3 regions of the Streptomyces sp. NPDC023541 genome follow, and region 2 is predicted to be linked to each of the others. Evidence: riboswitches for the same ligand, from Rfam matches in the RefSeq annotation. Region 2 holds a riboswitch; each other region holds the start of a gene.

Region 1 (3,979 bases), on a different contig from region 2:
GCTGCACGAGGTGCGGGGGCGCGGGCTGATGATCGGCATCGAGTTCGGCCGGCCGTCCTCGCTCGGCCTGCGCAGCCGCTGGACGATGCTCCAGGCGGCCCGCAAGGGCCTCTTCGCGCAGATGGTCGTGGTGCCCCTGCTCCAGAAGCACCGGATCCTCACGCAGGTCTCCGGGGACCATCTGGAAGTGATCAAACTGATTCCGCCGCTGGTCCTGGCCGAGCAGGACGTCGACCGGTTCGTCGGCGCCTTCCGCGAGGTCATGGACGAGGCGCACGGCGGGTCCGGTCTGATGTGGGACTTCGGCAGGACGCTGGTGAAGCAGGCCGTCGCGGCGCGCTGACGGCCTGCCTCCCCGGTACCGGTCGCCGGTCCCCCGGCCGGCTGATCAGACCAGCAACCGGTCCCGGAGCCGGTCGAGGGTCTCGGGCGTCAGTCCGAGGCCCTCCGCCAGGTAGCGGTCCACCCCGCCCCAGACCTCGTCGATGGTGTCGAAGGCGGCGATCAGGTATTCGGCGCGGGCGTCGAAGAGCGGCGCGAGCAGCTCCATCACCTCGGGCGAGCGGGCCTCGGCCGACGCGGAGCTGCGGCGCACCCGGTAGCGGCGGTGCGGGGCGTTGGACTCCAGGTAGTCCGCCACGATCGCCTCGCGCTCGACGCCGAGCGCGAGCAGGGTGACGGCGACGGAGAGGCCCGCCCGGTCCTTGCCGGCCGCGCAGTGCAGGAGGGCGGGGACGCTGTCCTCGGCGATGGCGCGGACGACGCGGCCGTGCTCGGTCGTGCGGTCGCGGATGATCCGGCGGTAGGAGAGCGACATCCGGGCCGCCGCCTTGCCGTCGCCCAGGATCGAGCGGAGCTGGTCGAGGTCGCCGTCGCGGACCAGTCGCCAGAACTCCCGGCCGTCCGCGGGGTCCGAGAGCGGGATGTTGACGTTCCGCACGCCGGGCAGTTCGACGTCCGGGCCCTCCAGGGCGTGGTCGGCGCCGTTGCGGAAGTCGAAGATGGTGTGGAGACCGAGCGAGGTGAGAAACTCTGCATCGGTTTCGGTGGCATGTGCCAGATGTCCGCTTCGGAAGAGTCGTCCCGTACCGACCGTTCGTCCATCAGAAGTCGGCAATCCGCCCACATCGCGGAAATTGCGCACCCCGGTCAGCTCCGGCTCCTGTATCTGCTGGGTCAAGGGAACTCCTCCGCCTCTCGCGTGTCCTCTGTCCGAATTGAGCTACTTGGCGCCAACTTGCCATAACCGGAGGCGAGATCGGGCGCGTCCCCGTGAGCCAGATCATACGGTGACCGTGAGTGCCTGATCGCCGAAGCCGAATGGCCCGGTGGGGGCGGCTGTTGGCGGAACGGAATGGACGGAGGGTGACCGGAATTCCGGCGGTCCCTCATGCCTGTGAATCCGTCAGGGAATTCGCGGCTTGTTCGGTGTGCCCGCAAGGGATTACCTTCGCGATCGATCCGGGTGGATCGCCGAATCCTGCCGCCGCCCGGAAACCGCAACCAAACCATTTCGCGCGGCAGGAGCGGGGGAACCAGGTAAGCCGCTGTTTCGGAGATCTTTTCTCCGGTACGGCTCGGGGTGAAGCCGTTCATGTCCCGTACATGTACGGCCGGACATCTCCAGTCCGAACCCGACAGCTCACCTCGTAGGCGCCGGAGAGGAATGCGCCATGCCTGCAAAGGGTAAGCACCGCCGTCCCAAGTCCCTTTCCATTTCCCGCGGATTCGCGGTCGCAGGCACCGGCGGCGCGGCCCTCGCCCTGCCGCTGATGGGTGCCGCCGGCGCCAACGCGGCCGGCGCTCCGGCGGCGGCCCCGGCCGTCGCACCCGCGGTGGCCCCGCAGGCCCCCGCCGCCCTCCAGGCCGCACCCGCCGCTCCCGCGGCCGCCGTGCAGGCCGCGCCGACCGTCTACACGGTCGTCCCGGGCGACTGCCTCTCCGAGATCGCCGCGGAGCGCAACCTCTCCGGCGGCTGGCAGCGGCTGTACGCCGAGAACCGCGAGGCGGTCGGCGCCAACCCGTCGCTGATCCACCCCGGCCTGAAGCTGACCCTCGGCGGCCGCGGCGAGGCCGCCGCCCCGGCCGACGCCGTCCCCGCCCCGCGCACCGCCCCCGAGGCCGCGCCGAAGGCGGCCCCGAAGGCGGCCCCGAAGGCGGCCCCGAAGGCGCCGAAGCCTGCCGGGCGACCCGCCGCCCCGCAGGCGCGGCAGGATTCTGCCCCCGAGGCGCCCGCCGCCCCCGCCGGGGCTCCCGCCGCGCAGCCCGCCGCCGGCGGATTCGTGGCCCCGGTCGGCGGTGGCATCTCCACCCAGTACAAGGTCGCGGGCGCCATGTGGTCCTCCGGCTACCACACCGGCGTCGACTTCATCGCCGCCATGGGCACCAGCGTCAAGGCCGTCGGCGCGGGAACCGTCGTCTCCGCCGGCTGGAGCGGCGCCTACGGCAACGAGGTCGTCATCCGCCACGCGGACGGCAAGTACTCCCAGTACGCCCACCTCTCCCAGCTCTCCGTCTCCTCCGGCCAGAGCGTCACCGCCGGCCAGAGCATCGGCCTCTCCGGCTCCACGGGCAACTCGACCGGCCCTCACCTGCACTTCGAGATCCGCACGAGCCCGTCCTACGGCTCGGACATGGACCCGATCGCCTACCTCCGCTCGAAGGGCGCCAGCCTCTGACGGCACCCGCCGACGGAGCACCGACACGCGTGGGGCCGGGACCCGAGGGGGGTCCCGGCCTCACGTGTACCCATTCCTTATGCCCGGCGTGGTAGAGATCACGGGCCGTCAACCCCTCATTACGTTGGCGTAGGTTGCGTGCGGGAGTGAAGGATGGGCTCTCGTGGCAGCGACGACGACGAAACTCAAGACCATCGGCTCGTACGCGGCGATCGGGGACAGCTTCACTGAGGGCGTGGGGGACCCGGGGCCTGGGGATTCCTTTCTCGGCTGGGCGGACCGGCTCGCCGTGCTCCTGGCCGATCAGCGCGACGAGCACGACTTCCGGTACGCGAACCTCGCGGTGCGCGGGAAGCTCCTCGACCAGATCGTGGCGGACCAGGTGCCGAGGGCCAAGGCCCTCGCCCCGGACCTGGTCACCTTCTGCGCGGGCGGCAACGACATCATCCGGCCCGGCAGCGACCCGGACGACGTGGCGGAGCGGTTCGAGGCGGCCGTGGCCGACCTCACCGGAGCCGTCGGCCGCGTCATGATCACCACGGGCTTCGACACCCGGGGGGTGCCCGTCCTCAAGCACCTCCGCGGCAAGGTCGCGACGTACAGCGCGCACGTGCGCGCCATCGCCGACCGCTACGACTGCCCGGTCCTCGACCTCTGGTCGCTGAAGTCCGTACAGGACCGGCGCGCCTGGGACGCGGACCGGCTCCACCTCTCGCCGGAGGGGCACACCCGTGTCGCACTGCGCGCCGCCCAGGTGCTCGGCCTGGAGGTGCCCGCCGACCCCGACCAGCCGTGGCCGCAGCTGCGCCCGCGCGGGTCGGTGGACGTGACCCGCGACAACATCCAGTGGGCCCGCGAGTACCTGGTGCCGTGGATCGGCCGCCGGCTGCGCGGCGAGTCCTCCGGCGATCACGTCGCGGCGAAGCGGCCGGACCTGCTGCCGCTGTAGCCACAGCACACGAGAGCACGGGGGCAAGGAACGGGGACAAGGACACGAGGGGCGGGAGCGGCGAGCGGAATCCTTCGGGGCCGGTGCGCGTTGGGATGGTCGTAGCCATGCGACCGCACCGACCCCATCCCTCCCAGGAGGCGCTTTGACCGGCTCCCGTCCCCTCCGTCCTCGGCTGCGCGCCCTGCGGCCCGAAGCCTTCGGCGCGGACCCGTCCGGCGCCCGGCTGGAGCGGATCCGCCGCTCGCCGAACTTCGCCGACGGCGTCTTCCAGAACCCGGTCGGGGCCCGGAGCAGGCCATCGGGGTCGATGGCGGAGTTCGCGAAGACCTACTTCCACCGCGAGCAGCGG
Region 2 (3,979 bases):
GGTTGGGCCGAGGGCCTGCACGCTCGTCCCGCCTCGATCTTCGTCCGTGCGACGACCGCTTCCGGCGTCCCGGTGACCATCGCGAAGTCCGGCGGCGACCCCGTCAACGCCGCCTCCATGCTGGCGGTCCTGGGCCTGGGCGCCCAGGGCGGCGAGGAGATCGTCCTCGCATCCGAGGCCGAGGGCGCGGAGGCCGCCCTGGACCGCCTCGCGAAGCTGGTCGCCGAGGGCCTCGAAGAGCTCCCCGAGACGGTCTGACCCTTCGGGTTCGCCCCACAGAGCACCGGCGCCGAAGCCGCGGCCCCTCCCGGGGCCGCGGCTTCGGCGTCGATGGGCGGACCCCCCAGGGACACCGGCACTCCCGACCTGGCCGCACAATCGGCCGGAATTCACAGAATGCGGCTCGACCGCCCGCGCACCGCTGGAATTCGGCACGGCGAATTACCCCGTCGTCCGCGCCCCGAATTCCCGCGATTCCACCCTTTGTATACGGCCTCTGTTAATGCGGACCGCCCGACATGTTTACGGCAGGTTGCGAAGTGCTCACCGGCCGCCGCCTCAGCCGGTGCGCGGCAGCCGCGCGATCGGCGTGGATCGCGGCCAGGGTCCGCGCCCGCTCGGCGTCGCCGCGCGCCACCGCGTCGACGATCGCGCCGTGTTCCGCCCAGGACTCCGCGGGCCGGGCCGGCGCCTCGACCACGAACATCCACGCCACCTTGTGCCGCATCTGCGTGAGCAGCGCGATCAGCCCGGGGCTGCCGGAGGCCTGCGCGAGCGTCTCGTGGAACCAGCCCCCGAGCGCCCGCAGGTCCTCGCCCTGACCCCGCCTGGCCCGCTCCTGACCCAGCCTGACCAGCCCCCGCAGCACCTTGAGGTGTGCGTCGGTGCGGCGCCGGGCGGCCCGTGACGCCGCCAGCGGCTCCAGCAGCATCCGCAGCTCCAGCAGGTCCGCCGCCTCCTGCGCGGTCGGCTCGGCCACACAGGCCCCGGCGTGGCGGCGCGTGGTCACGAAACCTTCCGACTCCAGCGTCCGCAGCGCCTCGCGCACCGGCACCCGCGAGACCCCGTACCGGCGGGCCAGCACCTCCTCGGTCAGCCGACCGCCCGGTTCGAACACCCCGGAGACGATGTCGTCGCGAATTGCCGTGCATACCGCGTGCGCAGGAATACGCAAGACCGAACCTCCGCCTATTTCCGTCCGCCAGCCCCCCGTGCGCATCCACGCGCACACAACGACTCTATTGCAGCACAGCAAGATTTCGAGAGCGGGCGGAAATCCGAAACATTGCGCCGGAACGCGAAAACACGAAGACCCCGGCTCGGGAGGCGGGGTCTTCGTGGAGCTGTGCGCGGTGCTCGGTGAGCCGCGGAACGGGTCAGACGCTGACGCCGTGCGAGCGCAGGTACGCGATCGGGTCGATGTCCGAGCCGTACTGCGAGCCGGCGCGGGCCTCGAAGTGCAGGTGCGGGCCGCTGGAGTTGCCGGTGGAGCCCGACAGGCCGATCTGCTGGCCCGGGGTGACCTGCTGGCCGACGGAGACGTTCAGCGAGGACATGTGGCCGTACTGCGTGAAGGTGCCGTCGTTGTGCTTGATGACGACGTTGTTGCCGTACGCACCGCCCCAGCCGGCCTCGACGACGGTACCGAAGCCCACCGCGCGGACCGAGGTGCCGGAGGCGGCGTGGAAGTCGATGCCGGTGTGGCTGCCGGAGGACCACATGCCGCCGCCCGCCTTGTACTGCGTGCTGACGTAGGAGTCGTCCAGCGGGGAGACGAAGGTGTTGAGGCGCTTGCGCTCCTCTTCGCGGGCGGCGCGCTCGGCGGCCTCGCGCTCGGCCTTCGCCTTGGCCTCGGCGAGGCGCTTGGCCTCGGCGGCCTTCTGCTTGGCGTCGGCCTCGGCCTGCGCCTTGGCGGCGGCGTGCTCGGCGGCGCGGTGCTGGGCCTCGGCCTGGTCCTGGATGTCGCCCGCGAGGTCCTCGGCGACGACGACGGCGCCCAGCCCGTTCTCCGGGGCGGAGCTGCTGTGGTTGTCCGCGGCGAAGGCCGGGGCTGCGAGGGAGCCGACCACACCCGTGGTGGCGATCGCGGCGATACCGGCGTAGCCGGCGGTCTTCTTGCTCAGGCGGCTGGAACCACGGTGCTTGCCGGTACCAGCGGGACGACTGCCAAACGCCATGAAGGGTTTGATCCTTTCCTTCCTTCTCGCCTACCGGGTTAGCTGACGGGTTCGGAGCAGGAAGGTCTCCTACGGGCCTCCTCTTGCGAGGGGGTCCGATTCACCCCAGGGACTGATGTGGGTCCCCGGCTCCCCAGGCTCGCGCCTGACGGGGACTCGGCGATCGCTGTCCGGTGCCGCGGGTGCGGCGGGCACAACTGACGGACAGCACGGATGACGCTAGGCGGATCATCAGTCAATCGCCAAACAGACGCGCCTTTTTGTTGCGTACGCCACACCGCATACAAGCAACCTCACCACTAAACGGACAAAAGGGGCTCCGGCGGAAAACCGCCGGAGCCCCTTGAAAAGTGCGTCAGTTGCCCGTCATACGGGCGCCTGCGACGTCAGTTGCTGACGACCGTGACGTCACCGATCCCGAGGGCCCGCACGGGCTCCTCGATCACCGCGGCGTCGCCCACCAGGATCGTGACCAGCCGGTCCGCCGGGAACGCCTGCACGACGGCCGTGGTGGCCTCCACCGTGCCCGTCTCGGCCAACTGCGCGTACAGCTGCGCCTGGTAGTCGTCCGGCAGCTCCTGCTCGACCTGGTCGGCCAGCGTGCCGGCGACCGAGGCCGCCGTCTCGAACTTCAGCGGGGCCACGCCCACCAGGTTCTGCACGGCCACATCGCGCTCGGCGTCGGTCAGACCGCCCTCCGCGAGGGTGCGCAGCACCTTCCAGAGGTCCTCCAGCGCGGGGCCGGTGTTGGGGGTGTCCACCGATCCGCTGATGGCGAGCATGGAGGCGCCCTTGCCGTCGGCGGTGGAGCGCAGCACCTGGCCGAAGGCCCGCACGCCGTAGGTGTACCCCTTCTCCTCGCGCAGCACCTTGTCCAGGCGGGAGGTGAGGGTGCCGCCCAGGCAGTACGTGCCCAGCACCTGGGCCGCCCAGACGCGGTCGTGCCGGTCCGGCCCGATGCGCCCGATCAGCAGCTGCGTCTGGACCGCGCCCGGCCGGTCGACGATGACCACGCGGCCGGTGTCGTCGGCGGTCACCGGCGGCACGGGGCGCGCCTCGGCGGTGTCGCCGGTCCAGGCGCCCAGGGTGTCGGCCAGCACGGCGTCCAGGTCGATGCCGGTCAGGTCGCCCACGACCACCGCGGTGGCGGTGGCGGGCCGTACGTGGGCCTCGTAGAAGGCGCGTACGGCGGCGGAGTCGATCCGGGCGACCGTCTCCTCGGTGCCCTGGCGCGGCCGGGACATCCGCAGGGACGCCGGGAAGAGCTCCTTGGAGAGCTCCTTGGCGGCGCGGCGCTGCGGGTTGGCCAGCTCGTGCGGGATCTCGTCGAGCCGGTTGCGCACCAGCCGGTCGACCTCGGCGTCGGCGAAGGCGGGCGCGCGCAGCGCCTCGGCGAGCAGGCCCAGCGCCTTGGCCAGCCGGGATGCGGGCACCTCCAGGGAGACCCGCAGGCCCGGGTGGTCGGCGTGCGCGTCGAGGGTGGCTCCGCAGCGCTCCAGCTCGGCCGCGAACTCCTCGGCGGAGTGCTTGTCGGTGCCCTCCGACAGGGCGCGCGCCATGATGGTCGCCACGCCGTCCAGGCCCTCGGGCTCGGCGTCGAGGGGCGCGGTGAGGTTGATCTCGACCGCGACGACCTGCTGGCCGGGGCGGTGGCAGCGCAGCAGGGTCAGCCCGTTGGACAGCGTCGCGCGCTCGGGGGCCGGGAAGGCCCACGGCTGCGGCTCCCCGGCCTGCGGCCGCGGGTGGAAGGTCATCGTGACGGCTGCGGTGTCGCTCACTGCTCCGCCCCCTCGTTCTCGTCG
Region 3 (3,979 bases), on a different contig from region 2:
GAAGGGCGCCGGGCGGTGGGAATTCTGCGCGTTGCGTACGCTTTTGCGGCTATTGCCGCAGCGGTCAGCTGAGCTTCAGCTTCTGACCCGGGAAGATCAGGTCGGCGTCCGAGACGATGTCCTTGTTCAGCTCGAACAGCTGCTGCCAGCCGCCCTTGACGCCGTTGGCCTCGGCGATGGTGCCCAGGGTGTCGCCCGGCTTGACCTCGTACGAGCCGTTGCCGGTCTTCGGCGCGGCAGGGGCCTCGGTCCGCTCGGAGCGGGTGACCGGGGCCTCGGCGCGCTTGGTGTCCTTCTTCGGCGCGGCCTTGGTCTCGGTCTTCTTGGTCTCGGTCTTCTTCGTCTCGGCCTTCGGCTTGGTGGAGGCCGGGGTCTCGGAGGAGCCGCCCGTGTACGAGGAGTTCGACAGGCCCTTGCCGCAGTGCGGCCAGGCGCCCTTGCCCTGCTTCTTCAGGACCTTCTCGGCCACGGCTATCTGCTGCGCCTTCGAGGCCTGGTTGGCCTGTGAGGCGTACGACTTGCCGCCGAACGCCGCCCACGTGGAGGACGAGAACTGCAGTCCGCCGTAGTAGCCGTTGCCCGTGTTGATGGCCCAGTTGCCACCGGACTCGCACTGCGCGACCTTGTCCCACTCGGACGCGGTGGCGGCACTGGCGGCGCCCGCGGTCATCAGGGGGGCGGCGACGGCCACACCGGCGACACCGGCGAGCGTGACGATGCGGACGGCCTTGGAGGCGCGACGGTGCTTGCCCTTGCCGGAAAGCAGCATGAGGTTTCTCCTCACCGACGCCTACGAGGTGAGCTGTCGGGTTCGGGCCTGTGAGTGCCCGGCGGCGCGACCTAGCGCACCGCTTAACCCCAAGCCGCTTGCGTGACCGTCTCTCAACGGACGCTCGCGGCGCCTACCTTGGGTCCCCCGCTCCTGCCTTCGGCGCTTTACGCGACGACTGTTCCCCCCGTCCGCCGGCAGGACTCGGCGATGCGGTCGAAGGAGCTCGCGGTGGCGAGCGATTCAGAAGGTAGACACAGCTCTCCCCGATGTTCAACGAGGAACATCGGGGAGAAAGGGGCCCTACTTGCGCTCTCCGCAGAGGTGTTTGCGCAGGTGAGACCGGGGTTTGCGCAAGGCCCCGGGCGGGACACGCCAGTTGACCGGAAGAGACACATGTCTCACTTGCCGAAAACAGACAATCAAGGTCTTTCCGGGCGAACCAACTGTCCTTATTACGTGGTTAGATCCAGGTTCTGCCCGGGCTTGATCAGATCGGCGTCCTCGCCGATGACCTGCTCGTTGGCCTCGTAGAGGCCGCTCCAGCCGCCCTTCACGCCCTTGGCAACCGCGATGGTCGCCAGGCTGTCGCCCGCCTGCACGGTGTAGACGGGGTCCGGCGCGGCATCGGACGGGGCGCCCTCCTCGGGGGAGGGCGCACCGCGGTGCTTGCCGTTGCCCTCGGCCGGAGTGGCGCCCGGGGTCGCCGGGGCCGCCGGTGCCGCGGGGGCCGTCGGGTCCGTCGGGGACGGACCCGGGGTGACCGGCGGGGTCGTCGGCGCCGTCGGAGCCGTCGGGTCCGTCGGGAGGACCGGGGCCGTGGGGTCGGTGGGGCTCACCGGCGGGGTCGCCGGGTCGGTCGGGAGGACCGGGGCGCCCGGGGTGCCCGGGTCGGCCGGGGGCGTCGTCGGAACGTCGGGCGCGGGCATGACGGGCAGTCCGAGGGACGGCGCGTCGGGGATCAGGAAGGGGGTGCCCGAAGGGCTCGGGGTCTCCGCGGTCGAGAGTCCGAAGTCCGTGGCCGGCTTGCCGCCCTTGGCGGAGGGCACGGTGTCGTCGGGGCGGGACGGCGCGGGTCCCACCGCGGTGGGGCTGCCGGGCAGGCCGGGGTCGACGACCGCGGCCGGACCCTGCCGGTCCAGTCCGGCGGAGGCCGCGCACAGCGGCCAGGCCTGCGGGCCCTGGGAGGCCAGCACGCGCTCGGCCACCGCTATCTGCTGCGAGCGGCTCGCGAGGTCGGCCCGCTCGGCGAAGTCCAGACCGCCGGCGTTCTGCCACTGCTCCTGGGTGAACTGGAGGCCGCCGTACGCGCCACTGCCGAAGTTGGCGCTCCACGCGCCGCCGCTCTCGCACTCGGCCACCTTGTCCCAGGTGGCGGTGTCGGCAGCGGTGGCACTGGTGGCGGCAAGCAGCGGCATGGCCAGCGCAGAGCCAGTGACTCCGGCTGTGACTACCAGCGCGGGGACCTGGCGGGGGCGTCTGTGACGGCCGTTCCCGGAGAGCATGAGGGATCACCTTTCGCATAACAGCGGGGTAACGGCAGAACCTAGCGGCCTTCGAACGATTGTCACAAGTTCAAGCAGGATCTGACTTTTGATCAGATCCCGCTCAAGTGTTTTGAGCCGTGAAGCGAACGGGAAGAGTACGAAGCCCTCGCATGATCAACCCCCCACGCCAGCGCAGGTCTTGGGGCGGAACGGCGAGTTCCAGGTCGGGCAGGCGCGTCAGCAGGGTCGCGAGCGCGGTCTGTCCTTCGAGCCGGGCCAGCGGCGCGCCCAGGCAGTAGTGGATGCCGTGGCCGTACCCGAGGTGCTGGTTGTCGGCCCGGGAGAGGTCGAGGGTGTCCGGGTCGGTGAACCGCTCGGGGTCCCGGTCGGCGGCCGCGAGGACGACCAGGACGGGATCGCCGGTCTCGACGCGCTCGCCGCCGAGGGTCAACGGCTCGGTGGCGAACCGCCACGTCGCAAGCTCCACGGGGCCGTCGTAGCGCAGGAGTTCCTCGACGCCGGTGGCCAGCAGCCCGCTCTCCCCGGCGGCCAGGGAGCTCTGCAGGCGCTCGCGCTGGACGGGGTTCATGAAGAGGGAGTGGACGCCGTTGCCGATGAGGTTCACGGTCGTCTCGAAACCGGCGAAGAGCAGGATGAAGGCCATCGCGGTGGCCTCACCCTCCGTCAGATGGTCGCCGTGGTCGCTCGCCCGGATCAGGTCGGAGATCAGATCGTCGCCCAGGTCATCCCTTTTGCGATGGATGAGCTCACCGAGATAGGTCCGCATCTGCTTCACCGACCGGGCGACTCCGCCCCGCGGACCGCCGCCGTGGCGGATCATCATCCCGGCCCAGTCACGGAAGTCGTCCTGGTCCTCGCGCGGTACCCCGAGCATCTCGCAGATGGCGTAGATGGGGAGCGGGAACGCGAACTCGTGGATGAGGTCCGCCTCCCCCCTCCCCGCGAACCCGTCGATCAGATGATCGGTGAGCGCCTGCACCCGCGGGGTGAACTCGGCGACCCTGCGCGGCGTGAACGCCTTCGACACCAGGCGCCGCAGCCGCGTGTGGTCCGGCGGGTCGATGTTCAGCAGATGCGTCATCAGCTCCGCCTTGCGCTCCCCCGGGATCCCGGTCTTGCCCCTGGCGTGCGCGGGCTCCGCGTGGTGTGCCGGATTCTTGCTGAGCCGCTGGTCGGCGAGGGCCTGGCGGGCGTCCGCGTAGCGGGTGACGAGCCATGCCTCGACCCCGCTGGGGAGCTTCGTGCGGTGCACCGGGGAGTGCTCGCGCAGCCATGCGTAAGCCGGGTAGGGGTCGGTCGCGAACTCCCACGTGAAGAGTTCGGGCGCCGCGCCGACGGAGGGAGTGGACGACTGATCGTGCATGTCCCCGACAGTAGCCGCCGCGCACGGGCGGACCCGCGCGGGCCGCGGCCCACCCGACCGGTCATCCCATATGACTGCTTCGTCGAGGCTGTCCGTAGATCGGACAACGCTTGACCTCGCCCCGTCCGGCACTCCTACTTTCGGTCGTGTGGATGTGAGGATCTTGAAAAGCAGTTTCGCGGTGGTGGAGAGACGGGCCGAGCACGCGGTCAAGTTCTTCTACTCACACCTGTTCTGGCACAACCCCGGAGTCCGTGACCTCTTCCCGGTCTCCTCCGAGGACATGGAACGCCAGCGCGACCGGCTCTTCGCGGCGCTCACCCACGTCATATCCCGTCT

What was found. Region 2 has a riboswitch for cyclic di-AMP ahead of ACZ3X1_RS24895 (M23 family metallopeptidase). Riboswitches for the same ligand answer to the same signal wherever they lie in the genome.
Region 1: it holds a riboswitch for cyclic di-AMP, as region 2 does, so the genes downstream of both, ACZ3X1_RS17405 (M23 family metallopeptidase) here and ACZ3X1_RS24895 (M23 family metallopeptidase) in region 2, are expected to answer to the same signal.
Region 3: it holds a riboswitch for cyclic di-AMP, as region 2 does, so the genes downstream of both, ACZ3X1_RS18935 (transglycosylase family protein) here and ACZ3X1_RS24895 (M23 family metallopeptidase) in region 2, are expected to answer to the same signal.

The regions. Positions count from the first base shown of each region.
Region 1 covers NZ_JBVHJO010000006.1:224,367-228,345, forward strand. Annotated here, with positions in the region: gene ACZ3X1_RS17395 (aspartate aminotransferase family protein) at 1-343, shown strand, start outside; gene ACZ3X1_RS17400 (tyrosine-protein phosphatase) at 389-1,180, opposite strand; cyclic di-AMP (ydaO/yuaA leader) riboswitch at 1,489-1,671, shown strand; gene ACZ3X1_RS17405 (M23 family metallopeptidase) at 1,674-2,678, shown strand; gene ACZ3X1_RS17410 (SGNH/GDSL hydrolase family protein) at 2,842-3,627, shown strand; gene ACZ3X1_RS17415 (MBL fold metallo-hydrolase) at 3,773-3,979, shown strand, end outside.
Region 2 covers NZ_JBVHJO010000010.1:144,362-148,340, reverse strand. Annotated here, with positions in the region: gene ACZ3X1_RS24905 (HPr family phosphocarrier protein) at 1-258, shown strand, start outside; gene ACZ3X1_RS24900 (GntR family transcriptional regulator) at 500-1,174, opposite strand; gene ACZ3X1_RS24895 (M23 family metallopeptidase) at 1,377-2,177, opposite strand; cyclic di-AMP (ydaO/yuaA leader) riboswitch at 2,191-2,349, opposite strand; gene ACZ3X1_RS24890 (M16 family metallopeptidase) at 2,564-3,931, opposite strand; gene ACZ3X1_RS24885 (M16 family metallopeptidase) at 3,952-3,979, opposite strand, start outside.
Region 3 covers NZ_JBVHJO010000007.1:79,962-83,940, forward strand. Annotated here, with positions in the region: gene ACZ3X1_RS18935 (transglycosylase family protein) at 65-769, opposite strand; cyclic di-AMP (ydaO/yuaA leader) riboswitch at 773-944, opposite strand; gene ACZ3X1_RS18940 (transglycosylase family protein) at 1,225-2,187, opposite strand; gene ACZ3X1_RS18945 (cytochrome P450 family protein) at 2,378-3,640, opposite strand; gene ACZ3X1_RS18950 (globin domain-containing protein) at 3,822-3,979, shown strand, end outside.